Regions from separate parts of the Arthrobacter sp. A2-55 genome, predicted to be linked through region 3. Evidence: riboswitches for the same ligand, from Rfam matches in the RefSeq annotation. Region 3 holds a riboswitch; each other region holds the start of a gene.
What was found. Region 3 has a riboswitch for cyclic di-AMP ahead of LPN03_RS20815 (M23 family metallopeptidase). Riboswitches for the same ligand answer to the same signal wherever they lie in the genome.
Positions count from the first base shown of each region.

Region 1 (9,964 bases), on a different contig from region 3:
GCGACCCAACCCCGCAGGTACCCCGGGAGGGTACCTTGCCGATATACCCCTATGGGGTATAGAATGGGGTTCTGCGAAAGGAACCGTCATGAGCGAAATCGTCGACGAGCACATCAACCACGGCTACACCACGGACAAGGACGCCTACCTGCGCCGGCTCAAGCGCGTCGAGGGGCAGGTGCGCGGCATCGCCCGGATGGTGGATGAGGACAAGTACTGCATCGACATCCTCACCCAGGTCGCCGCCGTCAACAAGGCGCTGCACGCGGTCAGCCTGGGTCTGGTCGAGGACCACATGAGACATTGCGTCGTTGGAGCCGCACACGAATCCGAAGCCACCGGAAACCCCGACATCGTGGCGGCCAAGGTCAAGGAAGCCACCGACGCCATCGGCCGGCTCCTGCGCTAAACCCACACCAACAGAACCAGGACAAAGGACCATGAAAACCACCATCAGCATCTCCGGCATGACCTGCGGGCACTGTGTCTCCTCCGTGATGGAGGAACTCAAGTCCCTCAAGGGAGTCGACGACGTCAGCGTCGACCTGAACGCCGGCGGGATCTCCACCGCCACCGTGACCTCCCACCTGACCCTCTCGGACGAGGAAATCGGCGAGGCCGTCGCCGAAGCCGGCTACCTCGTCGTCGCCAACGACGCCTGACACCAGCCCCCTGAAACCAAAGCCTAGAACCCCGCCACGAAAAGGGCCCCTTGATGAGTACCGAAGAACTGCTGCACCAGCCGCTGACCCGGGTGATCGAACTCGACATCGAGGGCATGACCTGCGCCTCCTGCGTTAGCCGGGTGGAACGCAAGCTTGGCAAGCTCGACGGCGTCCAGGCCGCGGTGAACCTGCCGCTGGAATCCGCCCAGGTCACCGTCCCCGAGGGCATCACCGACCAGCAAATCGTCGACACCGTCAACGCCACCGGGTACACAGCCCGCCTCAAAACGGCCCCGGAGGTCCGCGGCCCGGGGGCTGGCGCGGACGGCATCCACGCATCCGACGTTCACGGCCCTGATGTGGCCGCTGCGGGGACCGGACATGTCCACATGAACCACGGCGGGAAGCCCGCCGGGTTGGGCCCCCGGCTGGTGGCGGCCGCCATCTTCAGCGTCCCTGTCGTGCTTTTTTCGATGGTTCCGGCGCTGCAGTTCCCCAACTGGGGCTGGGTGGTGGGCGTCCTGGCCCTGCCGGTGGTGACCTGGTCCGCCTGGCCATTCCACCGGGCCGCGGCCGTCAATGCCCGCCACCTCGCCTCCACCATGGACACCCTGGTGTCCTTGGGGATCGTCGCGGCGTACCTGTACTCGGCAGCCATGCTCGCCGCCGACCCGGCCATGACCGCCCACCCCGGGATGGGCGGCCACGCGGAACTGTATTTTGAGGTCGCCGCCGTCCTGACCACGTTCCTGCTGCTGGGCCGCTACCTGGAAGCCAGGGCCAGGGCGAAGGCCGGCGATGCGCTGAAGGCCCTGCTTGACTTGGGGGCGAAGGATGCCACGGTGCTCCGTGACGGGGCCGAGGTCAAGATCCCCGCCGAGCAGCTCGTGGCCGGGGACGTGTTTGTGGTCCGGCCCGGGGAGAAGATCGCCACCGACGGTTTCGTCGTCGAGGGCCGCTCCGCCATTGACGCCTCCCTGATTACCGGGGAATCCCTGCCGGTGGACGTGGACGTGGACGACACCGTCACCGGGGCAACTGTCAACACCTCCGGGCGGCTGCTGGTGAAGGCAACCCGGGTCGGGGCCGAAACAACCCTGGCACAGATGGGGCGCCTGGTCAGCCAGGCACAATCAGGCAAGGCGCCGATCGCCCGGCTGGCAGACCGGATCAGCGCCGTGTTCGTCCCCATCGTCCTCGGCCTGGCCGTGCTCACGTTCATCCTGTGGCTGCTGATTGCCGGTGACGTGCAGGGCGCCTTCACGGCAGCCGTCGCCGTGCTGGTCATCGCCTGCCCCTGCGCGCTCGGGCTGGCAACCCCGGTCGGCCTGCTGACGGGCACCGGCCGTGGTGCCCAGCTGGGCATCCTCATCAAGGGCCCCCAGGTCCTGGAAGACACCCGCACGGTCGACACGATCCTGCTGGACAAGACGGGCACCATCACCAGCGGAAAGCTCGCCGTCGCCCGCACTCTCGCCCTCGGAAGCCTGGACGGCTCTGGGATGCTGCGCCTGGCCGGATCCGTCGAAGCCGCCAGCGAACACCCCATCGCCCACGCCATCGCCGCCGCGGCCGCGGCAGGCCCCGGCACCGCCCCCGTCACGGACTTCGACTCCGCCCCCGGCGGCGGCGTCCGCGGCACCGTTGACGGGCACAGGGTGGTGGCCGGCCGGGCAGGCTGGCTGGCCGAGAACGGCATCCACCCCACCGATGCCCACCACGAGGCACTGCGCCGGGAGCAGCAATCCGGGGCGACGGCCGTCTGGGTTGCCGTGGACGGCGCCGTGGCGGGCATCATCAGCCTCGAGGACACCATCAAGGACGGCTCTGTCCGGGCCGTCGCCCGGTTCAAGGCGCTCGGGCTGCGCCCCATCCTGCTCACCGGCGACAACGCCGCGGTCGCCGCCCAGGTCGCGGACGCCGTCGGGATCGCCGCGGAGGACGTCTTCGCCGACGTGCTGCCGGCGGGCAAGGTCGACGCCGTCAAGGGCCTCCAGGCCGCGGGCGCCACGGTGGCGATGGCCGGCGACGGTGTCAATGACGCCGCCGCCCTGGCCCAGGCCGACCTCGGGGTCGCCATGGGCTCCGGCACGGACGTGGCCATCGAGGCCGCGGACCTGACGGTGATGGGCAGCGACCTGGGCCAGGTGGCCACTGCCATCGAGCTCTCGCGCAAAACGCTCGCCATCATCAAGACCAACCTGTTCTGGGCGTTCTTCTACAACGCGATCGGCATCCCGGTCGCCGCCCTGGGCCTGTTGAATCCGATGATCGCTGGGGCTGCGATGGCCGCCAGCTCCGTCCTGGTGGTGACCAATTCCCTCCGGCTGCGCCGCTTCGGACGATAGCCGCCATCCATGCTGATGCCTGGCTCCCGTTCACTGCGGAGGGTCCGGGGCTTCATCAGCGCGTTGGCGGGGGTGGCACGTCGGCGGCACCGATGCACCGGCGGGCCGCCGGGATCAGCGCGACGGCTGGGCCCAGCTGCGCCGGGACGGCACCGGCCTGGGTGTCATCAACTTTCATGAGGACCTCGATGGCCGGGGTGCGGCCGTAGGTGGTCATTGTCCTGGTGTCCCCGGATTCGCTGACAATCCAATCGACCTCGTTGACGGTCCCGCAGGGCAGGGTGGTGGGGCCGGGGATGGCAACCCCGCAGCGCAGCACGACCCCGGACGGAGTCCCCCAGGCAGAGGTGGACGTACCCGTCGTTGCGCGCCGTGGCAGCCCCGCCAAGCTGGAAGGGAGGTGGGAGAGGACGGTGGCGCAGCCCGGGTTCCCGGCGGCCGGGGCGGCCTTGACCTCCAGCACCGGCGAACAGCCCGTGGCCGCGACGGCGGCCAGGGCCAGCACGGCCGCCGGGCGCAGACGCCGGGCACCGAATCGGGGCGCGGAGGAGCGGGCCGGCAGGATCAACTACCGACCCCCGCGTAGGAATGCAGGCCGGAGAAGAAGACATTGACGATGGCGAAGTTGAACACCACGCACAGGTAGCCCACGATGGAGAGCCAGGCGGCGCGGGTGCCGGTCCAGCCCTTGGTGGCCCGGGCGTGCAGGTAGCCGGCGTAGACCACCCAGATCACAAACGTCCAGACCTCCTTGGTGTCCCAGCCCCAGAACCGGCCCCACGCCTTCTCCGCCCAGATGGCACCGAACATCAGCGTCAGCGTCCAGCCGATGAAGGCGATGGCGTTGATCCGGTAGGCCAGGTTTTCCAGGCCAAGGGCGGAGGGCACCAGGCGCAGGAACGCGACCCTGTCCGCCCGCCCGCCCGCCAGGGCGGCCTCCCGCCGCGACTGGAGCAGCTGGAGGACGGAGAGGGCAAAGGTGAGGGTGAACAGGGCCGAGGAGACCACGGCGATGGAGACGTGGATGACCAGCCAGTAGCTTTGCAGGGCCGGGACCAGGTGCCCGGCCGGGGTCCAGAAGGCCACGGAGGCGGCGGTGAGCATCACCAGCACCAGCCCGATGACGAAGGTGCCCACGAAGCGCAGGTCCTTGCGGGTGAGCACGAGGAGGAAGACGACGGCGACGACGAGGGCGCCGGTGGTGCAGAATTCGTACATGTTCCCCCACGGGACCCGTCCGGCGGCCAGCCCGCGGAAGAGCACGGCGGCGGCATGGATGGCCGCGGCCAGCACGGTCAGGGCCACCCCGATCCGGGCGGGCTTGCGGGGGCCGGCCAGCCCGTAGCGCATGGAATCATCGGCCACCAGGCCCGGGGCGGAACCGGAAGGGCGGTTGGTGGGCCGCTCGGCCCGCCCCTCCGGACCCTCCAGCGCCCCGTCTGGTTCACCGAGCGCCGTCTCCGGGCCCCCGGGTTCCGGCCTGCCGTGGCCCGCGGCGCCGGCTCGGGCCGGGACCCTGTCCCCGGTAGCCTGTTGGGCTGCGGGGGCGGCGTACAGGGCCTGGTGCTGGACGGTGCGGGCGGTTTTGCTGTTGGTGACCAGGTCCCAGGCGAAGGCGATGAGCGCGGCCACGTAGGCGATCCCGGCCAGGAGCATGAACCGCTCACTGTAGAGGGCGAAGGTTTCATTGATGGTTGGCATTAGAGGTCCTTGGGGGAAGTGGTGGTGGTTTCGCCGGCACCAAGCCAGTGCCGGTGCAGGAGTGTGCCGAGGGCGTCCGCCTCGACGGCGAGGCGGTGGTTCTCCCCGCGGGCCAGGAGCCCGTATTCGACCATGGTCCGCCCGTCCGGGTGGGTTCCCGTCCGGACCCAGGCCCGGTGGCGGCCAATGAAGAGGGAGGCGATCAGGCCCGCGAGGGCGGCGAGGGAGAAGACCAGCACCCCGATTTGGCCGGGGTCGTGGCGGACGTCGATGCCGACGTAGCGTTTGATCCCGTCGAAGCTGATGGACCCCTTGCCCTCGGGCAGCGTGTAGCGTTGCCCCGGTGCCAGCACGATCCCCCCGGCCTTGAGGTTTCGGTTGTTCAGCGGGGTCAGGTTCTTCGTGTCCAGGGTGTAGACGTTGCGGGGCACCCCGGCGTTCAGGCCCAGGTCCCCGTAGTAGGAGTTCAGGTTCAGCCGCGGGTTCAACGGATCCGGGTCGCTGGCATAGGAAATCCCCTGCTCGTTGACCAGGGCGGTGGGGAGGAAGAAGCCGACGAATCCCAGCTGGGAGGGCCGGGCGTCGGGGGCCTTGATGACCAGCAGGGAGGTGTAGGCGCCGTCGCTGGGGATGGAGACCACCGGGCCGCTGAACGCGGTCTTCCCGGTGCCGTCCTTGATCGTCACCACGGGGGCGTAGCCGTTGCCGACCAGGTAGAAGCTGGCCCCGCCGATGGTGATGGGGTCGTTGACCTTCAGGATCTTCTTCACCGGGGCCGCACCGGGCTTGTCTGTGACCGTCACGGCGGCGGTGAAGTCGATGGGCTGGCCGTAGTGGGCCTTGGAGGAACGGTCGAACGTCACCGAGAATTTGTTCAAGGTGATGGCGAACGGGTCCAGCCGGGCGGGGTCGAAACTGGCTCCGGGGGCAAACTGGTCGTAGCCGACGAGGGTGTTGACGAAGGTATCGCCCTCGACCAGGATTTTCTGGCCCCGGTAGCCGAACAGGCCCCCGAGCGCGACGCAGACCAGGACCCCGACCAGGGAGAGATGGAAGAGCAGGTTTCCCGCCTCCCGGACCATCCCGCGCTCTCCCGCCACGGAAGGGCGGTCCCCTCCGGCATCGTAGAGATGGACCCGGTAGCGGCGCCGGCGCAGCAGGCGTGCCGCGTCCTGCACGGCCTGGCCGGCACTGATCCCGGCTGATGCCGGCAGTTCCAGGGTCCCGTATTCGGGCAGCCGGGACAGGCGCTTGGGGGTGCGGGGCGGGGCCGAGCGCATGGCCTTCCAATGCGCCCGGGCACGGGGCACCACACAGCCGACCAGGGAAATGAACAGCAGCAGGTAGATCGCGGAAAACCACACGGAGGCGTAGACGTTGAAGAACTGGAACTTGTCCAGCCATGGCCCGTAGTCGGGGTGGTCCTTGAGGTATTGGGTGACGACGGAGGGGTTGACAGGCCGTTGGGGGAACAGGGACCCGGGCACGGCGGCGACGGCCAGCAACAGCAGCAGCAACAGGGCGTTGCGCATGCTGGTCAGCTGCCGCCACGCCCACCGCAGCATCCCTCGGGCACCCAGACGGGGCAGGACCGGTTCCCCGTCCGGAAGGTTCGGTGCGCCCGTGGCAGTCTCTTTCATGGTTGTCATGGCTACTTCCCTGCCAGGGCGTCAGAAATCAGGGCCTTGAGGGTGCCCTGGTCGGCCAGGCCCAGGATGCGGGAGGCAACCCTGCCCGTCGCATCCAGCACCAGCGTGGTGGGAACCGCCTGCGGGGGAACGTACTTGGTCATGGCCAGCAGCACCGCGCCGCCGGAGTCCTCCATGCTGGGGTAGGTGACCCCAAAGGTCCGTTCAAACGCGGCGGCTTCCGGTTCCCGGTCCCGGAGGTTGACCCCGTAAAACAGAACACCGGCCGCCTTAAATTCCCGGTACAGGGCCTCCAGCCGGGGCGCCTCCAGCCGGCACGGGGAGCAGGCCGCATACCAAAAGTTCAGCACCACCACCTGCCCCTTCCAGGCCGCGGAGGTCACGGCCGTGCCGTCGAACAACTTGCCCGTCAGGACGACCGGGTCCTTGCGCTCATTCTTGGCGTACTGGGCCACCGAGCCGTCCCCGGCAATGAAGTTCTTGTTGTCCCCCGCATTGGCCTGTTGAGCCAGGGAATCGTTCGCCGCGCACCCCGACAAGGCGACGGCCGCGGCGCCGGAGAGGGCCGACAGCCGAAGGAAACGGCGCCGCGACGGGGTGCCGGCGACCGCGGGTAGTGCTGGCAGGGGGGCCCGCCGGGGTGTGGGATGTGACATGGGAATCCTTAGGTAACGGAATTGTAACTTTTGAGTTTCATGGGTTAGCCTTGACTAAACACATACCCCCAATGGGTATGTTTGCGGGCCGCTTCGCCAAACCCCGTCGGCGGCCCGCGACCGTTCAGCTTCCCGACGGGGGCGGAGGAACCACCACCGGTGCCCTGGTGCACCTCGGGGTGAAGCACGTCCACCATGCCAGCGCCACTGCGCCTGGATGTTGGGCGGGCCGGGCAGGCCCCTCGCCCGAATCCGACAGCTAACTTCGCCGGCGTCGAGAGGACCCCCCTGATGCCTGCCCACCGCCAGCACGGCCGCCACTGGGCGGCCGATCCCGTGGTGGCGCCCGAACGGCCCCGGCGGCGCCACCAGCTGGGGATGGTTGCGGCGGCAGGGTTCATCGCCCTGACGGCCCTTCCGGCCGCCCACGCCGACACCGGCCACCTGGCCTCGGCGGTGACCGCCAGTTCGGCCGCACCCTCCGCGCAAGCGGCGGTGACGGCGGACAAGGACGTCGTGGTGTCCTTTGCCAGGCCCGTGGTCCGCAGCAAAACCGCACCCACTGCGGCCCCGGCACCCGAGGTGCACCCGGCCGCGGCACAAAAGGCACCCCTCCCGGAGCCGACTCCACCAGCTCCACGAGAGACACTGGAGCCTGCCGCCCCTGCGCAACCCCCTGCGGCGCAGGCATCCCCGGGCCTGCGCCCGCCCTTGGCTGCACTGACCGTCACCTCGCCCTTCGGATACCGCACCAACCCGCTAACCGGGGCCAGTGGGGAACTGCACACCGGGATCGACTTCGCCGGCGCGTGCGGCACTGCCGTGTTCGCCGCCGGGGCGGGAACAGTGGTCGAGGCGGGCTGGAGCCCGTACGGGGGCGGAAACCGCATCGTCGTCGACCACGGGGCCGGCCTCAAAACCACATACAACCATCTGGAAAGCATCGGCGTCAGCGTCGGCCAGCAGGTCGGCGCGGGCAGGCAAATTGCAGGTGTCGGCTCGACCGGGAACTCCACCGGCTGCCACCTGCACTTTGAGGTCATGGTCAACGACCAGACTGTCGACCCTGCCCCCTTCATCTAACGGTCCCCCCGTTCCCCGGCCGGGCGCAGTAGTCCCGCCGGTTGGCCAGGTGTTCACTGGCGAGTTCGGCGAACTGGTCCTCACTGAGCCCGTCGAAGGCGCGAGCCTCCCGCCGGTCGCTGTGCGCGAAGCGGACGAACATCAACATCAGCAGGGGCAAGTCCACGATTTCCGCCACGAACCACAGCAGGTCCCCGGCCAGCTGCTGGTCCCGCAACGGCCCCGGCATCCAGCCCGGATGCCCCAGCAGCCCCGCGGTGGCGCCGTCAAAGACCCGCGGGACCATGCGCATCATGATCCCGGGGACCGCGTCGGCGACGAGTTCGATGAACACGTAGATGAACTCCACCACGACCAGCGCATTCACCGCCTCCCGGTCCCTTTCCTTAATGATCGGCACGGTCATCAGCGAGCCCACCAGGGGCACCACCATCGTCAGCACCACATCGACGACGGGGCTGGTGCGCAGGGGATAAAACAGAGGCGTCAAAAAGAGCGTAAACAGGGTCAGGCCCAGCAGTGCGGCGACGATCGTGTTGCCCAGCAGCCGCATCACCCTGCTGTCCAGGAACGCCTCCAACCGGACCAGGCCGGCGGTGCCCAGGGTTGCCCGGGCCAGGGTGAGCGGCCTGTCCAGCCCCACCAGCAGGGGGACCACGAACAGGTAGCCGGTGACCTTCACCGTAAACACCCAGCGCAGGTCATGGCTGTACACGCCGGGGAAGCCGAAGCTGAGCACCGCGAAGCTGCCCAGCCCCAACGCATAGAACGACGACGCCCGCCACACCGGCCACCGCAGGCCCCTCCGGCGGGCACCGGCCAGGCCCCGGGCATAGAGCACCGCCGCGGGGAGCAGGAGGCACGCAGCAGTCCGGTTCAGGGTCCAGGACGTGGCCAGCACGTCCCAGGGCGGCATGTCAGCTTTTCTTTTTGGGGCTGGTGCGCCCGGCCAGGACGGCCCCGGCGATCAGCACCAGCCCCGCGGTGGGGTAGCCGATGAGAAGGTCCTGGATGCCGGGCGGGCCGCCAGGCACGGCGACGTGGGCGAACCAATGCGAGAGGCCGACCAGGCCGCCCAGGACCATGACGGCCTGGCCGATCCTGATCAGGCGCCGGTGGTGGCGCCAGTTTTTTGCTGCGTCGTCGCCGGGGAGATTCTGTTTCATGTGTTGTCCTTTCATGAGGGGGGATTGTTTAGCCGTTGGTGCCGCCGGAGCAGGGCGCCCCGGGTTCGGGTGTTTGCGGGCCCATGGCGTAGGCCTTGATGAACACGGGCAGCCGGGAATCCCCGGCGCTGGGAACCTCCAGCTGGGTGCCCCAGGCGGATGCGGTCACGGCGGCAGCCTGGCCCGGGTTGGGGCTGAGCAGGACATAGGGCTTGCCCTTGGCCAGGGCTGTCAGGGTCCCCACCTCTGGCAGGGAAAGGTCCGGCTTGTAGCTGATCCACACGGCCCCGTGCTCAAGGGAATGCACCGCCCGCCCCTCGTTCACCGGTGCCGAGTAGATGCCGCAGTTCGTCCAGGTCGCAGCATGGTCCCCGCCAACCCCTGGCTGCTGCGGGTAGCCGACCGGGGTTGGGACGTGGTTGCGGGTGAGGTCCGGGTATGCCTGCACCCCGGCGATGGGGGCCCTGGCCGCTTCAGCCGTCGTATTGCGGTTCTGGATGGACCCGGTGACCACGAACGTCACGACGGTGATCATGGCGACGGCAAGCAGGCCGAAGCCTCCGTAGACAAAAAGGTTCCTTCGCCGCTGTTTCACCCGGTGCACGGCGAACACGGCATCGATCCTCGCCTGGCGTTCGGCCTGGCGGTCCTTGGCATTAGACATGGTGGTCCCTGGGGGTCGACGGGTTGACAGTG
Region 1 is NZ_JAJLOZ010000081.1:8,309-18,272, reverse strand. Features, by position in the region: gene LPN03_RS17880 (metal-sensitive transcriptional regulator) at 89-409, shown strand; gene LPN03_RS17875 (heavy-metal-associated domain-containing protein) at 441-662, shown strand; gene LPN03_RS17870 (heavy metal translocating P-type ATPase) at 716-3,013, shown strand; gene LPN03_RS17865 (DUF3515 domain-containing protein) at 3,069-3,581, opposite strand; gene ccsB (c-type cytochrome biogenesis protein CcsB) at 3,578-4,714, opposite strand; gene LPN03_RS17855 (cytochrome c biogenesis protein ResB) at 4,714-6,354, opposite strand; gene LPN03_RS17850 (TlpA family protein disulfide reductase) at 6,366-7,019, opposite strand; cyclic di-AMP (ydaO/yuaA leader) riboswitch at 7,137-7,305, shown strand; gene LPN03_RS17845 (M23 family metallopeptidase) at 7,311-8,102, shown strand; gene LPN03_RS17840 (cytochrome c oxidase assembly protein) at 8,095-9,018, opposite strand; gene LPN03_RS17835 (hypothetical protein) at 9,020-9,268, opposite strand; gene LPN03_RS17830 (DUF3105 domain-containing protein) at 9,297-9,932, opposite strand; gene lgt (prolipoprotein diacylglyceryl transferase) at 9,925-9,964, opposite strand, start outside.
Region 1: another riboswitch for cyclic di-AMP. It lies ahead of LPN03_RS17845 (M23 family metallopeptidase); the one in region 3 lies ahead of LPN03_RS20815 (M23 family metallopeptidase).

Region 2 (9,964 bases), on a different contig from region 3:
CCCGAGGTCAATGCCCCGGAGAACCACCTGACCGTCCGGTCGCTGGTCTCCGAGGACCTGGCACTGGTCCCCTTCAAGTTCCGCGACCGCACCCGTCCCACCGCCTGGCTGGTCAAGCACGGCTTCCGCGACATCCTGGACAAATGGGTCGAGGAACTCGAACCCAACCGGCTGCTTCACCTCCAATTGGAACTGGCCCTGGCCGACCACGACGTCGACCTGCTGGTGGTGGACTCCCCCGACCGGCACACCGCTGACGCCAGCGCCTGGCTCCCCCTCCTGGAACAGGCGGCTGCCGGCCTGATCGGCCACGCGCATGACGCCGGCCTGCCGCCACGCGAGGTCATCGTCATCGGGGTGGTGGGCAGGATCCCGGACGACTGGACCGGCCCGACGGCGGCAGCCGGGCAGGAGATGGCCCTCGTGACCGAGCCCGCCGAGCAAGCCGAACCTGCTGAATCCCCCGAACCACCGGCAGCCGAACCAGCCGAGCCGAGCGAAACGGATCAGCCCGCCGAGCAAGCCGAACCAGCCGAACTTGCCGAATCCCCGAAACCACCGGCTGCCGAGCCGGATGAGCCGACTTTGCCTCCCGAACCGGCCGACGCCCCGGAACCACCACAGGCCGAACCCGCCGAAGCACCGGAAGCGGACACCACCAACACAGAAGGGGGCGACGTGCAATGACAGTCTTTCGACTGGCGCTCTCAGAGCTCAAGCGCATGACCGGCGGAATGCTGCCGAAGCTGACCATTGTGGCCCTGGTGATGGTTCCGCTGCTCTACGGCGCCGTCTACCTGTACGCAAACTGGGACCCCTATTCCAACCTGGACCAGCTGCAGGCTGCCGTGGTGGTCCAGGATGCCGGCGCCGTAACCAAGGACGGCAAGGAACTGCACGTGGGCCAGGACGTGGCCAAGAACCTGGTGGACGGCAAGAAGTTTGACTGGAAGATCGTGGACACCCCGGAAGCGGCCAACGCCGGCGTCCAGAACGGCGACTACGCCTTTGCCCTGACCATCCCCAAGGACTTCTCCAAGAACCTGGCCTCGCCGGAGAACTTCAACGCGGCCAAGCAGGCCATGATGAGCGTGACCACCAACGACGCCAACAACTACCTGCTGACCTCCATTGTGGACAAGGTGACCACGCAGGTGCACGAATCAGTGGCCAAGGAGGTGGGGCAGCAGACGGCCAATGCCCTGCTGACCGGCTATGGCACCATTCATGCCCAGCTGGTCAAGGCGGCAGACGGCGCGAAGCAGCTGGCCGACGGTGCCACCACCCTCGACACGGGCGTGGGCACCCTGAAAACCGGAACCGGCGAACTGGTGACGGGCGCAGACGCGCTGGCTGCGGGGCAGGTCAAGCTGGTGGCCGGCAGCAACCAGCTGCTGTCCGGCGCGGCCGCACTCGACAAGGGGCTGGGCCAGCTGCAGGACCAAACGGCAACGCTCCCCGCTGACAGCCGCAAACTGGCCGACGGCGCAGCCGCCGTCGCTGCCGGCAATGCAGCACTGAACACCAAGGTCCAGGGCGCCATCGGCACAGCCGGGCAGCTGGATTCGGTAGCCGCCACGGCCATTAACGACAAGCTGTCCGGGCTGGTGGCAGCGGGAACCATCACACCGGCGCAATCCGCGCAGATCAAGGCACAGCTGGCCGGTGCCACCTCCAGCCCGGCCGTAACGGACCTCAAGGCGAAGCTGGCCACAGATGCGGCGGACATCCAGAAGCTGGCGGCCGGCTCACAGGCCGTGGCGGACGGCGCCAGCCAGCTGGCGGCCTCGGCACCCGCCCTCACAGGCGCCGTCGGGCAGGCGCACACAGGTGCAGGGCAGCTCTCCTCAGGGGCAGCCACCCTGGCCGCGGGGCAGGGTGCGGCCCTGGATGGTGCCAACCAGCTCGACGCCGGGGCGCACAAGCTCGACGCCGGCGCCGCGAGTTTGAAGGACGGCTCGGCGAAGCTTGCCGCGGGGGCAGGCGAACTGTCCACCCAGCTGCGCAGTGGTGCCGGCTCCGTCCCCGACCCTAACGACGCGGACAAGCAGAATGCCTCCGGAGTCATCGCGGACCCCATCCGGGTGGATTCCCTCTCGCAGGCACGCGCCGCCAACTACGGTTCCGGGCTGGCCCCGTTCTTCCTGGTGCTGGCGCTGTGGATCGGCGCGTTCATGCTGGTGCAGGCCATGCGCCCGCTGACACAGCGGGCACTCGCCTCCAATGCGCCGTCCTGGAAGATTGCCGTGGGCGGGTGGCTGCCGTTTGCCGCCGTCTCCACGGCCCAGGCGCTGCTGCTCTACGGGGTGGTGGTCCTTGGCCTGGGGCTTTCCCCCAGCCATCCGTGGCTGACGCTGGGCCTGCTGGTGCTGGCATCCATGGCGTTCACCGCGCTCATCCAGGGCATCGTGGCGCTGATGGGCACGCCCGGAAAATTTGTGGTCCTGATCCTGCTGGTGCTCCAGCTGGTCTCCTCCGGCGGCACGTTCCCGTGGCAGACCACCCCGGAGCCGCTGCACATCATGCACCAGGTGCTGCCCATGGGGCACGTGGTGGAGGGCATGCGGCACCTGATTTACGGGGCCGAGCTGGCCCCGCTGGTGCCCATCGTCCTGGGCCTGATCGGGTACACGCTGCTGGGCGGGCTGCTGGCCTGGGCCGCCGTCCGGAAGCACAAAACGTGGACGCTGAAAACCCTCATGCCGGAAATCGCGGTGTAGGAAAAGTACACGAAGCGGCCTAGCGCGGCACCACAAAGTTTGTCACGCGCGCATCCTGGCCATCGAGGGTGGCCCAGTCGCCGTCGTGCTCCAGCACGGCAAAGGCGCTGGTGGGGTAGCCGGTGGCCAGGGACATGTAGGCATCCTGGTCCGAGTCCCGGGACGCCAGCCGCAGGGCCAGGTTTTGTATGCCCGGCATGTGGCTGATGACCATCAAGGTGGTGACGGTTTCCGGGACATGGTTGACCACCGACAGCATGGGCAGCGCGCCCGCAGCGTAGAGGCCGTCCTCGAGCTTGGGCGTGGGCGCCTTGTCCCCCAGCTGCTGGCACACCCATGTGCAGGTCTGGCGGGTGCGCAGGGCCGAGGAACACAGGATGAAGTCCGGCAGCACGTTGTTCTCCACCAGCCACTTGCCGGCCAGCGGCGCCTCGCGGTGGCCGCGCTGGGCAAGGGGCCGCTCATGGTCCTCCACGCCAAGCGGAAAGGCCGCCTTGGCGTGGCGCATCAGGACCAGTCTTTTCAGGTGGTGTTCACTCATGGTCAAAGCTTAGTGACTCTTGGGCCAGCACGACGGCGGCCCCCGGCACCTGTGTGAGGGGGCCGCCGTCGTGCTTGGAAAAAAGTGCCAGGCCGGCTGCTAGATCGAGTACTCGGGGGCGGCCCAGACAACCACTTCGGGGTGCTCGTAGAAGCGGTAGCCTTCGCCGCGGACGGTGCGGACGGTGTTGGCCAGGCGTCCCAGCTTGGAGCGGAGGCGGCGGATGTGCACGTCAATGGTTCGCTCATTCGGGACTTCGTCGGCGTTGCCCCACAGGCCCTCGAGCAGTTCATCGCGGCCCACAGTGCGGGTGCCGTTTTCCACAAGGTAGTTCAGCAGCTCAAATTCCTTGAACGTGAGGTTCAGCGTCTCGCCGTCCAGGTGGACCTCGCGGCGGGCCAGGTCGATGAGCACGCCGGAGGGCCGGTGCTCGGCGGGGGCCGGGACGCGCACGGCTTCCTGGCGCTGGCGGTTGGCCACCGTGGGGTCGCCGAAAGTGGAGCGGACCACATCGAGGGCGGAGCCGACGGCGTCCGACGGCGCGATGGCCACGGCCGCGTAGCTTTGGGCCTGCGGCACCAGGGCCTGGGCATAGGCGCGGATGTCCTGGGCCAGCTTGGCCAGGGAGGTGCCGGCCGCTGCGGCCGTGTCCTCGTCCACGCCCACGTACAGCACGAAGCCGCGCGCCACGTTGTCGGGGGCCACGCCGCGCAGCTTGTCGCTGCCGGAAATCACGGGGATGGGCGCCGTCATGGGGTGGGTCTCGGCTGCCGGCACGGCGCGCAGCCGGGCCGCGGCCGAATCGGCGTCGCGGCGGTAGGCTGCCGGGTTGCCGTAGACGGCATGGTCGTCGTGGTAGCCGCGGTTCAGCGGGTTTTGCGCCCCGCGGGCCACGGCCTTGGCGGCATTGCGAACAGAAATGTGGACGTATCCGGATGCTACAGACATTGAACTACCTCGGTGTATGGCCGTAAGCTACGGCGCGAATGCTTTCCTCATGTGTTCCGTATACCGGAACCAAATGCCCCGCCAGGGGCCGGCCACAGGGCCAAAAATGCCTAGTTCGTAAGGGTTGTGAGCTAGGCCTGCATTCGACAACTACACAGGGCCCGTCCAGATGGGTTGCAATGGACAGTTGCTGCGGCTGCAGAATTCACTGAGTGGGTGTTCACACTCGCCAGTGTCCTACGTAATATTCCGAACTTGCAAGTAACAAAGGGCCAAAACGTCCACTCTGTGAGATTTTTGCTCCCATTGTGATAAAGGTAACAACGTACGCTTGGTCTCACATCGGCGGATCGTGACGCCGTGAGTTGAATTTATTGATCTATTTCGCGATTGTGACGTTGCAAAATTCGGCAACATGGCAATTATGAAGAAATAAGTTCACGCGTCAAAAAAGCATGGCTAGGATGCCCTCCGCAAGCCGCTTGCAACGCCGGCCATTTTCCCAGACTTTGACGTTAAGGCAACAAAAGTTCACCCGAAACCCACCCAGCGGCCCCGCCGTCGGGCTCCTCAACGGTGGAGGGCGTGCGCCACCGTGAACGGGCGCAGGCTGCGGAATTGGTCGCGGATCCGCACATGGTTCCGCCGGTTCATCATGACCAGGGCCACCAGTGCGGAGGCGATGGCCACCACCGCCCCGATGCCCAGGGACCAGCGGGCGCCGAATTCGGTGGCGATCCAGCCCACCAGCGGCGCACCGATGGGGGTGCCGCCCTGCAGGACCACCATGTACACGGCCAGGACGCGCCCGCGCATGGCCGCGTCCGTGTTGAGCTGGACGGTGGTGTTGCAGGCATTCATGAAGGTCAGCGCCGCCAGGCCCACCGGGACCAGTGCCACGGCATAAAGGGCAAAGGACGGCATGAACGCTGCGATGGCCACGGTGCCGCCAAAGGCCAGGGCCCCGCCAACTATGTAGAGCATGCGCATGTTCTTGCGCCGGGCGGCCATCAGGGCTGCGGCCAGCGTGCCAATGGCCATGACGGAGCCCAGCAGCCCGTATTCGCCCGGGCCTAGGTGGAAGACGGTGGTGGCCATCAGCGCGTTGGTGATCTGGAAGTTCATCCCAAACGTGCCCACCATGAACACCAGCACCATGATCATCATGAGGTCCGGACGGTGGCGGATGTAGGCAAACCCCTCGCGAATCTGCCCCTTGCCGCGCGGCACTCTGGCAACAGGCTGCAACTCGGAGACGCGCATGCGCCACAGGGAGAAGATCACGGCCACAAAGCTGGCCGCGTTGATCAGGAATGCCGGCCCGGTGCCGAACAGGGCAATCACCACGCCGGCAATGCCGGGGCCGGCCAGGCGGGCCAGGTTGAAGGAGGCGCTGTTAAGGGCGACGGCGTTGGGCACGTCCTCCTTGCCCACCACCTCCGAGACAAACGCCTGGCGCGACGGGGCGTCAAAGGCGCTGGCCACCCCGAGCAGGAAGGCAATGACGTAGACATGCCACAGCTCCACGGTGTGGGTGACCACCAGCAGACCCAGCAGCAGGGCACACAGCCCCATGGCCGTTTGGGTGCACAGCAGGAGCTTGCGCTTGTTGACCCGGTCGCCCAGCAGCCCGGCAAACGGCCCCAGGAAGACGATGGGCAGGAACTGCAGGCCAGTGGTGATGCCCGCGGCTGTGCCGGAATTGTTGGTGAGGATGGTCAGCACCAGCCAGTCCTGTGCCACGCGCTGCATCCAGGTGCCGATGTTGGACACCAGCGCCCCTGTCACCCACAGGCGGTAGTTGAAAACCTTCAGCGCCCTGAACATGGAATTCAAACGGCGCTCATCTCCTGCAGGATGCGGGCCGCTTCGCGCAGGGTCTCGCGTTCCTCCGGGCTCAGCGCCGCCACCCTCTTGGCGAGCCACTGGGTGCGCCGGGACCTGGCCTTGCGCAGGATGGCCGAGCCGTCCCCGGTGATTTGCACCAGCACCTGCCGCTTGTCCAGCGGGTTCTCCCCGCGGGTGACATAGCCGGCGGATTCGAGCCCGTTGACGATCCGGGTCATGGACGGAGCCTGGATCATTTCCCGCTCGGCCAGTTGTCCCACCGTCAGGGGGCCGTGGAGGATGGCCGCGAGCACTGAATACTGGCCCGGGCTGATGTCACGGGACGCTGCTTCGGCGCGGAGCCGGCGGGAGGAGCGCATGATGGCCACCCTCAGCTCGGCAGCCAGTAATCCGGCACCTGCCTGGCGCTTGGATGGCGGAGCTGCCGTGCGGGCAGCCGGGGGCGTTGCTGAGGAAGTAATCATAAGTTGCGTATAGTCCTGGCGTCACTGGTTTCGTGTTTTCTATTACTTAGCATAGGTCATTAGCATTGCTAAGTAAATGTCAGGATGGTCACTCCGTTACCAAAATGTGACTTTTGGGCCTTGCTTCGGTAGGGTGGACTTCGTGCCCGCCGAACCATCCACGGTTCCTTGGCACAAATGGACGGTTCGCCGAGCTCTGCCGCCGCCCATTTCCCGTTCATACCAGACGGCAGAGACGGGGGACCCAATTTTTGCGGGTCTCCTCCATGGAGACCCTTGGGGTTAAGCCGATGACGTGCGCAGCACATGCCTGCGCCGCACGGCCGGATGCTCTAGTCCGTTCCCGACAGCTCACCTCGCAGGCGTAGAGAGGCTATATCCCTATGTCCGCAGCACCCCAGCACGGCCGCCGCCGCGCCGAACCTGTTCGCCCCGTCTCCCGCCGCGAAGCCCGCAAGGCCTCCCACACTGACGCCAAGGTCGCCGGACCTGCCAAGCGCATGGCCATTGTTGCCGTGGCCGGGGCGCTGCTGGCCGGCGGAGGGCTGGCCCAGGCCGCCACCAACAACGCAACCGCCGGCTTGGCCTCCGCGAGCCTTGTCTCCGGCGGCACCCAGGCCAGCGCCGCGCCGTCGGCCATCTCAGCGCCCACAGACGTTGCCATTGACTTTTCCCGCATCCAGGTGAGTTCCACCAAGGCCGCCAAGGCCACTTCCCAGTCCCTCAGTGGTGCGGCCGACGCCGTCACGCCGGTGGCCACGCCGCCGGCCACCAAGGCTGCCGCGCCTGCCCCCACCAAGGCCGCCGCCCCCGTGCTGGTGGACGACCCCGCCGCGGCACAGCAGTACGCCGCCGGCCAGTTGGCCGCGCACGGCTGGGGCGCCGACCAGATGAGCTGCCTGACGCAGCTGTGGAACCGCGAATCCAGCTGGCTGACGTCGGCCGAAAACGCCTCCAGCGGTGCGTATGGCATTGCCCAGTCGCTCCCGGCGGAGAAGATGGCCGTGGCGGGCGCGGACTACCGCACCAACTACAAGACGCAGATCAACTGGGGCCTTGGCTACATTGAGGGCCGCTACGGCAGCCCGTGCGGCGCCTGGGGCCACTCCAACGCCGTCGGCTGGTACTAAACCCCGCGGTGAGTATGCAGCAATGGCGACTTAGGCTGGGCCTAAGTCGCCATTGCTGCATACTCGGGAGGGCGTGACGGCCGGAAAACCGAAACGGTTAGTCGACAACCCCGTACAGGCGGTCCCCCGCGTCGCCCAGGCCGGGGACAATGTAGGACTTTTCGTTCAGGCCCTCGTCGATCGAGGCGAGCACCACGTGGACATTGTCACGTTCCCCGTGGGCGGCTTCCAGCTTCGCCAGGCCCTCGGGGGCGGCCAGCAGGCAGATGCACGTGATGTCCGCGGCGCCGCGATCAAAGAGGAACTTGAACGCCTCAATCAAGGTGCCGCCGGTGGCCAGCATGGGGTCCAGGACGTACACCTGGCGTCCCGTCAGGTCCTCGGGCAGGCGCTCGGCGTAGGTGATGGCCTCAAGGGTTTCCTCATTGCGGGCCATGCCCAGGAAGCCCACTTCGGCGGTGGGCAGCAGTCGGGTCATGCCCTCCAGCATGCCCAGCCCGGCGCGCAGGATCGGCACCACCAGCGGCGTGGGCTTGCTCAGGCCGGTACCGACGGTCGGGGACACGGGAGTTTCAATGTTGACCGGCTCCACGCGCACTTCGCGGGTTGCCTCATAGGCCAGCAGGGTGACCAGCTCTTCGGTCAGCTGCCGGAAAACGGATGACGGGGTGGTCTTGTCCCGCAGGACGGTCAATTTGTGGGCAATCAGCGGATGATCCGCAACCAGTACGCGCATAGATAAAAGCTACCATTGAGCCGTGCCCTCCACGTCGAAACCCAGCCCAATCGAGACCCCCGCCACGGCCCTGCACGCCGGGTGGATGGGCCTGGCGCTGGCGGAGGCCCGCCGTGCCCCGGAGACGGGGGACGTGCCGATTGGCGCCGTCGTCCTGGGGCCCGACGGCGGAGTGCTGGGTGCGGGCCGCAACGAACGCGAAGCCCACGGGGATCCGACGGCGCACGCGGAGGTGGTGGCCATCCGGGAAGCTGCCGCCCGGCTCGGGTCCTGGCGGCTGGACGGGTGCACGCTGGTGGTCACGCTGGAGCCGTGCACCATGTGTGCCGGCGCCATCGTGCTGGCCCGCGTGCCGCGCGTCGTTTTTGGCGCATGGGATGAGAAGGCCGGCGCTGCGGGCTCCGTGTTTGACGTGCTGCGCGAACGCCGCCTCAACCACTGGGTGGAAGTGTTCCCGGGCGTTCGCGAGGAAGAATGCGCGGCCCTGTTGAGGGATTTTTTCGGCGGGCACCGCTAAAGGCCGGGTCTCAGGGCCCGATGTGAACCGGCTGGATTCTCGCCGCACAGGATGCCCGTTCGATTTCCGCCCCCGGGCTTCCCAGGCCCACGGCTCAGCCCGCCGCGTTCAGTGCGTCGATCCGCTTTTGCCGGCTCGACGGCGAGTCCAGGCTGAAGCTGCGGAAGTCGCCCAGGTCCTCGCGGATGAACGCCTCAACCTCCTTGAGCCGCTGCGTGACGGCCTTCGTGGGGGCACCGAAAAGCCAGTGGGCGATGCGTTCCTCGCCGGGGTCGTATTGCCACAGGCCGATGATCCGGCCGCGGTCCACGATGGGGTGGTCGGGCAGGTCTGCCTGCAATGCCAGCCGGGTGCTGCCCAGCTGCCTGCCCGCGTCCTCCTCGGCAAAGTGGCTGGCGGCGTTGCGGCGCAACAGGAACAGCGAATCACTTCCGGCCAGCAGCTGGATTTGCTCATCTTTCGGCGCCACGAAATTTTCACGCTCGTCGGCGTCGGCCGGGAGCATCCACAGCCCGTCCGCCTCGACAGCCCCCGCCCCGGCCAGCGCGGCCTTGGTCTGGGCCACGGTGAATGCGGTGAACCACTGCGTTTCCTTCAGCGTGGCCCCGCCGGTCCAGCCCAGGTACCGTTCCATCAACAGGGCACGGGCCTGTTCGGGGGTCTCCGTGGCGGGCTCCAGCCCCCACGCCGCATATGAATAGCGCTGCTGGTCCAGCCGGCCGTTGACGGGAACGCGCCGGATGCGCCCGTCCGCCTGCAGCAGTCCCAGGACGGCCGGCAGGGTGGTGGAGGCGCCCTTCTTCTTCCCCGCCTCCCCCAGGCTGCGAACGGCGCCGCCCAGCCTGTCCTTCAGCGCCTTCGGGTCCAGCGTTGCCGGGCTTCCTTCCCCAGGCCCGACGCCGGCGCCCAGGACCGCGAGCACGTCACCTTCCAGCGCGGCCAGCTCGCTGCGCGGAACATCGAGCTTGTCCAGGACCTTGGCCTGGGCCTCCGCGGCGCCGGCGCCCAAGGTGAGGGCCCACGCGAAGTCGTCCGCGCCCAGCACATAGGTGCAGCCGCG
Region 2 is NZ_JAJLOZ010000013.1:20,451-30,414, forward strand. Features, by position in the region: gene LPN03_RS05650 (ABC transporter ATP-binding protein) at 1-687, shown strand, start outside; gene LPN03_RS05655 (YhgE/Pip family protein) at 684-2,720, shown strand; gene LPN03_RS05660 (SixA phosphatase family protein) at 2,740-3,261, opposite strand; gene LPN03_RS05665 (winged helix-turn-helix domain-containing protein) at 3,361-4,209, opposite strand; gene LPN03_RS05670 (MFS transporter) at 4,780-6,036, opposite strand; gene LPN03_RS05675 (MarR family winged helix-turn-helix transcriptional regulator) at 6,042-6,521, opposite strand; cyclic di-AMP (ydaO/yuaA leader) riboswitch at 6,715-6,900, shown strand; gene LPN03_RS05680 (hypothetical protein) at 6,905-7,651, shown strand; gene upp (uracil phosphoribosyltransferase) at 7,749-8,387, opposite strand; gene tadA (tRNA adenosine(34) deaminase TadA) at 8,473-8,904, shown strand; gene LPN03_RS05695 (winged helix DNA-binding domain-containing protein) at 8,999-9,964, opposite strand, start outside.
Region 2: another riboswitch for cyclic di-AMP. It lies ahead of LPN03_RS05680 (hypothetical protein); the one in region 3 lies ahead of LPN03_RS20815 (M23 family metallopeptidase).

Region 3 (9,964 bases):
CGTTCCAGCTCGGCAAACGCGGCAATGGCGTGCCGTGCCTCGGTGGCCTGGGGGTGGTCCACCTCCAGCAGGATGGTCTTGTCGCTTTGGACGATCAGCGGCCCGTCCGTCATGGCGCCCCTTTCCGTTTCGCAATAATTTCCACACCCATCACGCGGTGGATGCCGATGGCCCGTTCCCTGCCGCTGCCCGGATCGAACACCCGCACCCGTCCGCCCGCCACCGACACCGGGAAAAGCTGCCGCCGCTCCGGGTGTCCGTCACTTCCGACGGCGGTCAGCCAGACTGCCTGCTTGCCCCGGACTGCCGCGTGCAGCTGTTCCAGGGCCAGGGCAGGTGCCGATTCCCCCGTGCCGGGCGTCCAGGCCGGCCGGCTGCGCAGCAGTCCCAGTTGCGCTGCGGCAGCGGCTTCGGCCGCACTGGCAAGAACGACGGCGGCAGTGGCGGCGCCGCTGTCTGCATCCGGTCCGGCGCCGCCTTCAAAAGTTTCGTCGGCTTCCTCGGCCAGGAGCCGGGCCACCTCGTGTGGGGCCAGCATTTCGGGCCCGGACTGCGCCGCCCTGTCCCGGCTGCGCGGGGCGCCGGACGTGGTGCCCCGCCGGGTGCCGCCGTCGTCCGAGCCAGCGGCAAGGGGTGTGCCGGGCGCAATGCCGGGGGAGTGCCCTGCTTCCCGCAGGGCGGAAACCACCTCCGCCGGGCTGCGCGGGCTGACAGCCGCGGTGGGGGAAATTGCCGTCAATTCCAGGGCGGCCGCGGCACCCCCGGCCAACAGCTCGGCCAGGGCGGCGGCGTCCGCAGCCGTGAGGAACGTCCCGGCCTGGCCAACGGTGAACCGGCCGTGCCGGGACTGGGCATCCCTGAGCAGGTACTCGAGGGGCTGCGGCACGGGGGTGGCTGAATGCTGCGCGAGGAAGGAGAGGATGCCTTCCGCCGTGCGGCCGGCAGAGAACGCCCGCTGGATGGACGCGGCACTGAAGCGGTAGACGCCTGCCGCGCCCCGGCCCTCCGGATCGGCCAGCAGGGCCAGTTCCGCAGCGAGGTCCGGGGCCAGGAATCCGGGGGCCACTGCCGTGAGATCGCCCTGGAGCAGCAGGTGCTCCACGGGTTCGGGCAGAGCCGCGGCGACCAGGGCGAGGGCGCCGTCCCAGTCCCGGTGCACAATGGCCCTGCCATGGTCCGTCAGTGCGCCCGCACCGCTGAGCCCCAGCAGCTCCGCTTCGGACAGGAACCCCGCCAGCGCCTTGGCGACCCTGCGGGCCGGGCGCGGGTGGTGCCAGCCGAAGTGGGCCAGCACCTGGTCCCCGCGGGGTGAGGGCACGTTTGCCCGGCTTGTCGGGGAGGTGCCCGCCGGGGCCGGCCCGGCGCCGTCCGCGGGTGGCCCGGCTGCATCCTCAGCCGCCGTGCCGGCTGCCGTGCACAAAGTTTCCAAAACCTGCAAGGTGGAGCCGCGGAGCATGGGGGCGTCGGACCGGAAGGCTTCCCCGGAAAGGACGTTGACCACGGGCTGGCTGGTCCCCACCAGTGACGGCATCCGATCCGAGTCGAGCCACGCGGCCGCCAGCCACACCCACTGGGCCGCCCTGTCGCGGGCCAGCCAGCCGTCCGCCACCGCATGCCACTGGGAGGTGTCCGGGTTGAGCTTGATGAGTTTCGCCAGGGCCGCCAGTTCAAGGTAGAAGTACGACTGTGCCACATCAATGCCCAGGTCCCTGGCAAGCTGTCGCACGGCGCGCACGCCAACACCCCCGGCACGCAGCGTCGCCAGGGGATTGCCGGCTACGGATTCGAGCAGTGAATTCATGGTCCGCAGCACGGCGGCCACCGACCCCATGGCCGCGTTGTCGCGCACCGACAGGCGGATTTCCGGCACCTCCAGCGCCGGGGGAGTTGGGGCAAAGCCCGGAATCACCTGTCCGTTGCGCAGCAGCAGCCCCACCTCGGCAGGCAGCTCCACATGTCCGCCATCAAGCGGGACCAGCAGTCCCCGGGCCGTCAGCCAGTCGATGGCTTCGGCCGCCGGGTGGCCCTGAATGCCGCCAGTTTGCCGGGATCCTTCCTGCCGGGACCCGGCCTGCCGCGTGGACCCAGCCAGCCGGGCCTCCTCCTGCGTGGACCCTGCCTGCCGGGACCCTGTTTGCCTGGACCCCTCCTGCCGGGCCTCCGCATCCCGAAATGCGTGGGCCACCGATCCCATGGGGACGTGGCGGAACTGGGCCAGCAGTTCCGCCGTTCCCTCGGGCGCTCCGGCCAACAGGGCAGCGGGGGACGGACAGGCCGTCACGGCGTCGTGCAAGGCGGCTGCGGGATCCCAGGTTGCTGGATCCGGCGGGTCTCCGTGGGCTGCAGCGGTACGGCCGGCGGCCATGGCGAGTCGCTCTCGGCAGCCGGGGACGGAGGCGGCCAGTTCCGCGTAGCTGCGGCCCAGCCCGGCGGGGTGCGCGCCCAACACTTCGCGCAGGGAGGCGACTGGCAGGAAATGGGCGGGACCGGCGTCGTCCGTTGTTCGGGACGGAACCGGCGGGGACTGAACCACAGGGGACTGGACCGGCACCACCAGCGCCAGCGCGCACAGTTCCGCCAGCCAGGGTGCCAGCTGTTCTTCGGTGGCACCGGCCACGGCGGCCGCCAGTTGCCCCGCAGTGGCCCCCTGCAGGGGATCGGCCACCACAAACAAGGCTGTCAGCAGCTGCAGCTGGGGCAGGTTCAGCCGGTCCAGGGCACGGGCCACGCCCAGCCGGCTGGAGGCCCGGGCGGCCAGGGCGGAAAAGTCGGCCACGGGCGGGTCCATCAAGTCCGGACGGCGCGCCAACAGCCACAACAGCTCCGCATCGGGCGCGGCGGCCAGCCGGGAAGTCAAAAGCTGCAGGGTGGACATCAGCTCAACGCTACCCCCACGAGTGCCCCGGCGAAACTACAGCCTGCGGCGGCGGGAAACGGCATGCAGCACACTGGCGCCCATCATGAAGAACGCGGCGGGAAGGCCCAGCATGGCAATCCAGTCGAACCCGGGCCAGGGCGTCCCGCCAGCCCATTTGCCCAGCAGCACGTAGGCCAGGGATGCCAGCCCCGCCACGGCCAGCACCATGGCTGCCGCGCTGAAGGCCTGCCAGGCGCGCTCGCGGCGGGGCGAAATTGGTGAAGGGGTCATGTCCATAACGCTAACAGCGGACAGGTGCGGCACAAAGCGGCCGGGCATTGCCCAACGCGGTAATCTAGAGGGAATAGACCAGCACGCCATGTGCCTGTTTGTACCAGCTGCACATTTCACAGCCCACAGGTACTGCGATTAAACCTCGCGCAGGTGTCAAGCGTGATTCCCACGGATGAAATACACGAGGTAAAGCAAGTGCCGATCGGCAAAGTTAAGTGGTACGACAATGACAAGGGCTTCGGCATCCTGACGGCCGACGACGGCCGCGAGGTGTTCCTGCGTGCCAACGCCCTGGCCCCCGGGACGGGCGAGATCAAGCCGGGCACGCGAATGGAATTTGGCGTGGCTGACGGCCGCAAGGGTGCCCAGGCCATGGCCGCCAAGGTGATTGACCGCGGCCCGTCCGTGGCCAAGGCCAAGCGCATGCCCGCCCGCGACCTGGCCCCCATTGTGCAGGACCTGGTGTCGCTGCTGGAGCATTCCGTAGGATCCTTGACCAACGGCAAATACCCGGAAGGCGACGCGAGCAAGATTGCGGCGGCCTTGCGCAAGGTTGCCGACAACTTCGACGCGTAACGGTGCCCACCATGACCGAACTTCCCACCGATTCCCCCCAGCTGGCAGCCCCTGCCCCGCAGCGCCCCGGCGTGCCGCTCTGGCGGGTGGGCAAGCCGGACTCCTTCTTGGCCGAAGCCGTCGCCACGGCGCGCACGGCCATCCTGGACATTGCCGCCGACGGCGACATTGGCCGCCATGTGGGAGCCCGCAGCGAGGGGATCCGCTGCGTCACCCACCTTTTTGAGTGCAATTTACCCGGCTACACGGGGTGGGAGTGGTTTGCCACGATCACCCGTGTTTCGCGGTCCAAGGAGGCCACGGTCAATGAGGTGGGCCTGTTGCCAACCAACGGCTCCGTGCTGGCCCCGCCGTGGGTGCCGTGGGCCGAGCGCGTCCGGCCCGAGGACGCTGCGGCCCTGGCTGCCGCGGAGGGTCCAGTTGACGGCGGCGAGGAGCAGGCTGATGCCAAGGACGACGGCGGCGATGCGGGAGAGGCTGCTGCCGAGGACGGCGGCGACTCCGCGGACGTTGCCGACGGCGACGACAGTGACGCGGGCACCGACGACGATGACGAGGCCACCGAGGCCGACGCCGTCGCCGACGGCGGCGACGACGACTCCTACTCTGACGGCGAGTTTTCGCGCAACTGACCGGCCCTGTCGACTCGGCAACCAAGCGGCTGTTGACGGGGGCCCGGCCACGGGTCCATGCTTTGCGCATGGATGATGCAGCAGTTGATGTGGTGCGCCGTTTCTATACTGCCGTTGCCGACCGTGACATGGCCGCGGCGCAGGGTTGTTTTGCTGCCGATGCGTTGTGGCACCTGCCCGGCAGCAGCCCAATTTCGGGCGACCACATTGGCTGGGCGGCCATCCGGGACGAGTTCCTGGCGAAGCTTGGCCCACTCTCCGGCGGCACGTTCAAGGCCGAGCTCCTCGACGTTGCCGTGGGTGAGAAATACGTGGTGGCCATCCAACACGCCACGGGGGACTTTGGCGGGCGCATCCTGGACATCACCGGCTGTCAGCTGATGCGCGTGCAGGACGGCCTCATTCACGCCGTCCGCGGACATTACTCCGACCAGGCCCAGCTGGATGCGTTCTGGGAAGAACCGGCCTGACCCTCCGCGGCGCTGAGGAGGCCGAAACGGATAATTGAGCCTAATATATCGGGATCAATTATCCGTTCCGGCCTCCCGGCGGGATGCCTAGAGGTTTTCCACCACGTAGTCGATGCATTTGGTCAGTGCCGTGATGTCATCCGGATCGATCGCGACGAACGTGGCGATGCGCAGCTGGTTGCGGCCCAGCTTGCGGTAGGGCTCGGTGTCCACGATCCCGTTGGCGCGCAGCACCTTGGCAACGGCGGCCGCGTCGACGGAGTCATCGAAGTCGATCGTGACGATGACATTGGAGCGGTCCTCGGCCCGGGCCACAAACGGGGTGGCCACGCTGGAGGCCTCGGCCCAGGAATACAGGCGCCCTGCGGAGTCCGCCGTTCGCTTGGCGGCGAAGTCGAGCCCGCCGTTGCCGTTGAGCCACTTGACCTGCTCGTTTAGCGTGACGAGCGTGGACAGCGCGGGCGTGTTGTACGTCTGGTTCTTGAGGGAGTTGTCAATGGCCGTGTTCAGGTTCAGGAAGTCCGGCACCCAACGGTCCGTGGCGCCAATGCGGGCGGCACGTTCCAACGCGGCCGGGGAGAAAAGGCCCAGCCACAGGCCGCCGTCGGAGGCAAAGTTCTTCTGCGGCGCGAAGTAGTACACGTCCGCCTCGGTGATGTCCACGGCCAGCCCGCCAGCCGCCGAGGTGGCGTCGACCACGACCAGAGCGCCGCCGTCGGCCCCTGCAACGCGCTTGACGGGGGCGGCGACGCCGGTGGACGTCTCGTTCTGGGGCCAGGCGTAAACATCCACGCCGGCCTCGGCTGCCGGCTCGGGGCGTGTCCCCGGGGCGGAGGTGATGATGGAGGAGGCATCCAGGAAGGGTGCCTTGTTGGTGGCAGAGGCAAACTTTGAACCGAACTCGCCAAACGAGAGGTGCTGGGCCTTCTTCTCAACCAGGCCGAAGGAGGCCACGTCCCAGAAAGCGGTGGAGCCGCCCACGCCCAGGATGACCTCGTAGCCGTCCGGTGCCCCGAAGAATTCCTTGAGGCCGCTGCGGACCTCGCCCACGAGGTTCTTCACGGGAGCCTGGCGGTGGGAGGTCCCCAGCAGGGAGGCACCGGCGGCGGACAGAGCAGCCACCTGCTCGGGACGGACTTTGGACGGGCCGGCACCGAAGCGGCCGTCGGCCGGGCGAAGATTGGCAGGGATGGTGAGGGGCGTGGATTCGCTCACGTGTTTGCTCCAAAATTTAAGCGATGGAAGTAAAGGCGCCAAGGGCCTGGTGCCAATTCTGCCGCAAAATGGCGCCCATCCCGAAATGCGGGCCGCATGCCGAAACAATCGGGCTGTGGGTGCCGGCCGGGAACAAAGGACCGTTTTCATCCCTTGTATTAAGCACGATAACGTAGGGAGTCAGGCCCCTGCCCGGAATCTCGCTCAACATTAGGAGGAATCTGACGTGACAGATTTGATTGACACGACGGAAATGTATTTGCGAACCATTCTGGAGCTGGAAGAAGAGAACATCGTTGCCCTGCGGGCCCGCATTGCAGAGCGCCTGCACCATTCCGGTCCCACCGTGTCCCAGACCATCGGGCGCATGGAGCGTGACGGCCTGGTGATAGTTTCCGGGGACCGGCACCTCGAGCTCACCCCCGCCGGTCGGGACAAGGCCACCCGCGTGATGCGCAAGCACCGCCTGGCCGAACGCTTGCTTTCCGACGTCATTGGCCTGGACTGGGCCTACGTGCATGAGGAGGCCTGCCGGTGGGAGCACGTCATGAGTGAACGCGTGGAGCAGCGGCTGTATGACCTGCTGGGCAAGCCTGAGGAATCGCCCTACGGCAACCCCATCCCGGGCCTGGAGGAACTGGGCGGGGAAGTGGCGCCGGAGTTCTCTGCCGGGCTGGTGACCCTGGTGGAGGCCATGGGCACCTACTCCCCGGACCAGTCCGTCACCATCCACCGGCTCTCGGAGCGCATTCAGGTGGAACCGGAGCTTCTTGGCCAGCTGGACGAGGGCGGCCTGCGCCCCGGCGCGCAGATTTCGCTGGCCCAGGTGGGCGAATACATCTCGGTTCGCGTCCCAGGCATCGAAGGCGCCTTGGAACTGCCTCCCGAAGTTGCCTCACATGTTTTTGTTTCCATGAGCTGACTAGCCCTGAAGGCGCCCTCCATGGCCCCGGCGCCAGCCGCCCAGGAGATAACGGAATTATCACGGCGGCCAGATTTACCGTATAGTAGCCAACGGCGCTGTAACCAAAGCGTTACCAACTTTTGACACCGAGCCTTGCCTTCAAAAGATGGTTTGCAAGCAATTCAGGCAAGGACGGGGGAACCACAAGCGGCGGACCCAACAGTCCGCCTTGGGGTGAAGCCCGCAGGCCACGCACTTAAATCCCATCCACGCACTCCGCCAGGACTGCAACGGGATGCCAATGTGCCGGGCGCGGGCCGGATCAACAAGCTGCACTCAGATCCGAATCCGACAGCTAACCTCGCAGGTGCCTTTATAGAGAGGTATTGAGTGTCAGAGGCAATTCAGCACGGCCGCCGTCGCGTGGTTGTGCAGGCCACCTGTGTGCCCGAGGGCGTCCCGGCCAGCCGCCGGGAAGCGCTCGCCGCAGAGCGGGGCAGGGCCAAGCCGCAAACTGCGCACGGCCACCCGGCCCGCTCCGGATCCCGTTACAGGGTCCGTGCCGGCCGAAAGCCCGGCTTCCCCAGTGGCGCGGGGCAGACAGCGGGAATTGTGCTGGCCGCGACAGGACTGGCGCTGGCCGTCGCCCTTCCCTCCGCCGGCGGCGCACTCCCGGCCGTGGACGCCCAACCGGCCCTGGCGGTGCAATCCCTGGTGACAGCGGCCGCGGACGTGCCCATCAGCTTTGCCACCCCGGCCGTGGGCAGCTCGCTCAACCTTGATGGTCAGCTGAAGCAGACACTGCAGGTCGAGGCCGCCAAGGTGACACCCCAGGCAGCCAAGGGGACGCTGTCGGCACCCCTGAAAAACCTGGTACAGACATCGCCGTTTGGAGCCCGCATCAATCCCGTGACCGGAGCCGCAGGAGACTTCCATACCGGCCAGGACTTTGCCATCCAGTGCTCGACCGAGGTATTTGCTTCTGCCGGCGGCACCGTGAGCTACGCGCAATGGCATGAGTTTGGCGGTGGCAACCGGGTGGTCATCAACCATGGCAACGGCCTCTCAACCAGCTACAGCCACCTCAGCTCAATCGGCGTCAAAGTCGGGCAAAAAGTGGAGCGTGGCGACCTCATTGCGCTGAGCGGCACCACCGGCAACTCCACCGGCTGCCACCTGCACTTTGAGGTGCTGGTGGATGACGAAACCGTTGACCCGCAAGGCTGGCTTTAATCCCTCCACAGGGGGTGCCAGGTCACGGCTTTGACACCGCACCGTGACCGGAACGTGACATTGGCGAAAATCTGTTGTACCGTCGTAACCGCGCCTGCTTCGAATCAAGCGGGCGCCCATGAGTGGATTGCCTAGCTCTGCCACTGCTCATGGTCCGTTCGTAACAATCGTCTGGCAGGGGCGGGGGAACCAATATCGGGCTTCGTTTTCACGAGAAGTCCTAGGGGTGAAGTCGCACTACATCCGCACAGAAGATTCGTCTTCAGCGGTGGATGGGAATGCGGCCGGGTGACTCCCATCCGAATCCGACAGCTTACCTCGCAGGCTTTGGGAGAGGATCCTTCTTGTCTTCAAACACTGCCCTTGGGCGCCACCGCGCCGAGGTTGTTAAGACCAGCCCGATCTCCGTCATCTCGAAAGCCGTCAGCTCCAACGTCGGTGGTGTCGGACGCCAGGCCGCTGTAATCGCAGCAGCTTCAGGGCTTGTCCTTACTTCTGGTATCGCAGCAAACGCATCAACCCCCACCGTGGAGCGTGCATCTGACGGTGGAACCACGCTTAGCCTGAACTCGGAGCTGGCCTCCGGCGTAACGGCGGCATCCACAGTAAAGATTTCCTTCGCAAGCCCTGTGGTCACTTCCACGCCGGCTCCTGCTGTGCAGGCACCCGTCGTGGCAGCACAGAGCAACGATGTTGCAGCAGCCCCGGCTGCCGCAGTCGCAGCAACTCCCGCAACCGCAGCTCCCGTCATCACAACCACTGAAGCTCCTGCGCCGGCCGCCAAGCCTGCTGTCAAGAGCGGCATTGGGGCAACCATTGCAGCTGCGGCTTACGCCCAGCTGGGTGTTGCACAGGACTGCACCGCGCTGGCCTCCAACTCCCTGGCGGCCGCAGGCATCAACTTCCACGGCTGGCCGGCGGACTACATGTCCCTGGGCCGCACCGTGGGCCAGGCCGAAGCACAGCCCGGTGACCTCATCTACTACGCAAACGGTGGCGGCGGCATGGCCCACATCGCTGTTTACGTAGGCAACGGCATGGCCGTCCACGGCGGATTCAACGGTTCAACCGTTCTGTACTCCGTGAACGTCGGCTCCGGCCCGGTCTTCATCGCGATCGGCCACTAAGCCAAGCAGCAACCACGTCAAAGGGCCCCGTCACCATGACGGGGCCCTTTGACGTGTCGAGGCTAACCGTCCACCGTTGCGGAGCCGGCCTCCGCAACGCCGACCACCGCAACGCCGACCACCGCAACGCCGGCGTCTTCCGGTGAGGGCTGCCGGTCAATGCTGGTTGCCAGCGGAATCTCCTTCACGAACATCAACAGCACCGCAGCAACCAGCAGCAGCGGCACCATGTAGGCGAAGATCGGCGTCAGGGCGTCGTTGTAGCCGCCAATGATGATGCTGCGCACCTGCTCGGGCAGTTGCCGGACAATCTGCGGCGTCAGGGAATTGATGCCGCCACCCTGCTGGCCGCCGCCGGCGGACATCCGCTCGGTGAGGATTTGCGCCAGCCGGTGGGCAAACAAGCTGCCGACGACGGCGGAACCCAGCGAGGCTCCCACCTGGCGGAAGTAGTTGTTGGACGCCGTGGCCATGCCCACCTGTGAATTGGGGAACTGGTTTTGGACTATCAACACCAGGATCTGCATGCTGGTCCCCAGCCCGATGCCCATGACTGCCAGGTAGACGCAGATGAGCCAAACCGGCATGGCGGTGGTCATCGTGGAAAGCAGCACCAGGGCACCCGCCACAATCAACATGCCGGCCACGGGCAGCCA
Region 3 is NZ_JAJLOZ010000033.1:20,418-30,381, reverse strand. Features, by position in the region: gene LPN03_RS10865 (DNA repair helicase XPB) at 1-113, opposite strand, end outside; gene LPN03_RS10860 (helicase-associated domain-containing protein) at 110-2,875, opposite strand; gene LPN03_RS10855 (hypothetical protein) at 2,912-3,148, opposite strand; gene LPN03_RS10850 (cold-shock protein) at 3,347-3,727, shown strand; gene LPN03_RS10845 (DUF3027 domain-containing protein) at 3,739-4,359, shown strand; gene LPN03_RS10840 (nuclear transport factor 2 family protein) at 4,428-4,829, shown strand; gene serC (phosphoserine transaminase) at 4,917-6,044, opposite strand; gene LPN03_RS10830 (metal-dependent transcriptional regulator) at 6,271-6,966, shown strand; cyclic di-AMP (ydaO/yuaA leader) riboswitch at 7,111-7,336, shown strand; gene LPN03_RS20815 (M23 family metallopeptidase) at 7,339-8,181, shown strand; cyclic di-AMP (ydaO/yuaA leader) riboswitch at 8,324-8,522, shown strand; gene LPN03_RS10820 (NlpC/P60 family protein) at 8,526-9,308, shown strand; gene LPN03_RS10815 (MDR family MFS transporter) at 9,371-9,964, opposite strand, start outside.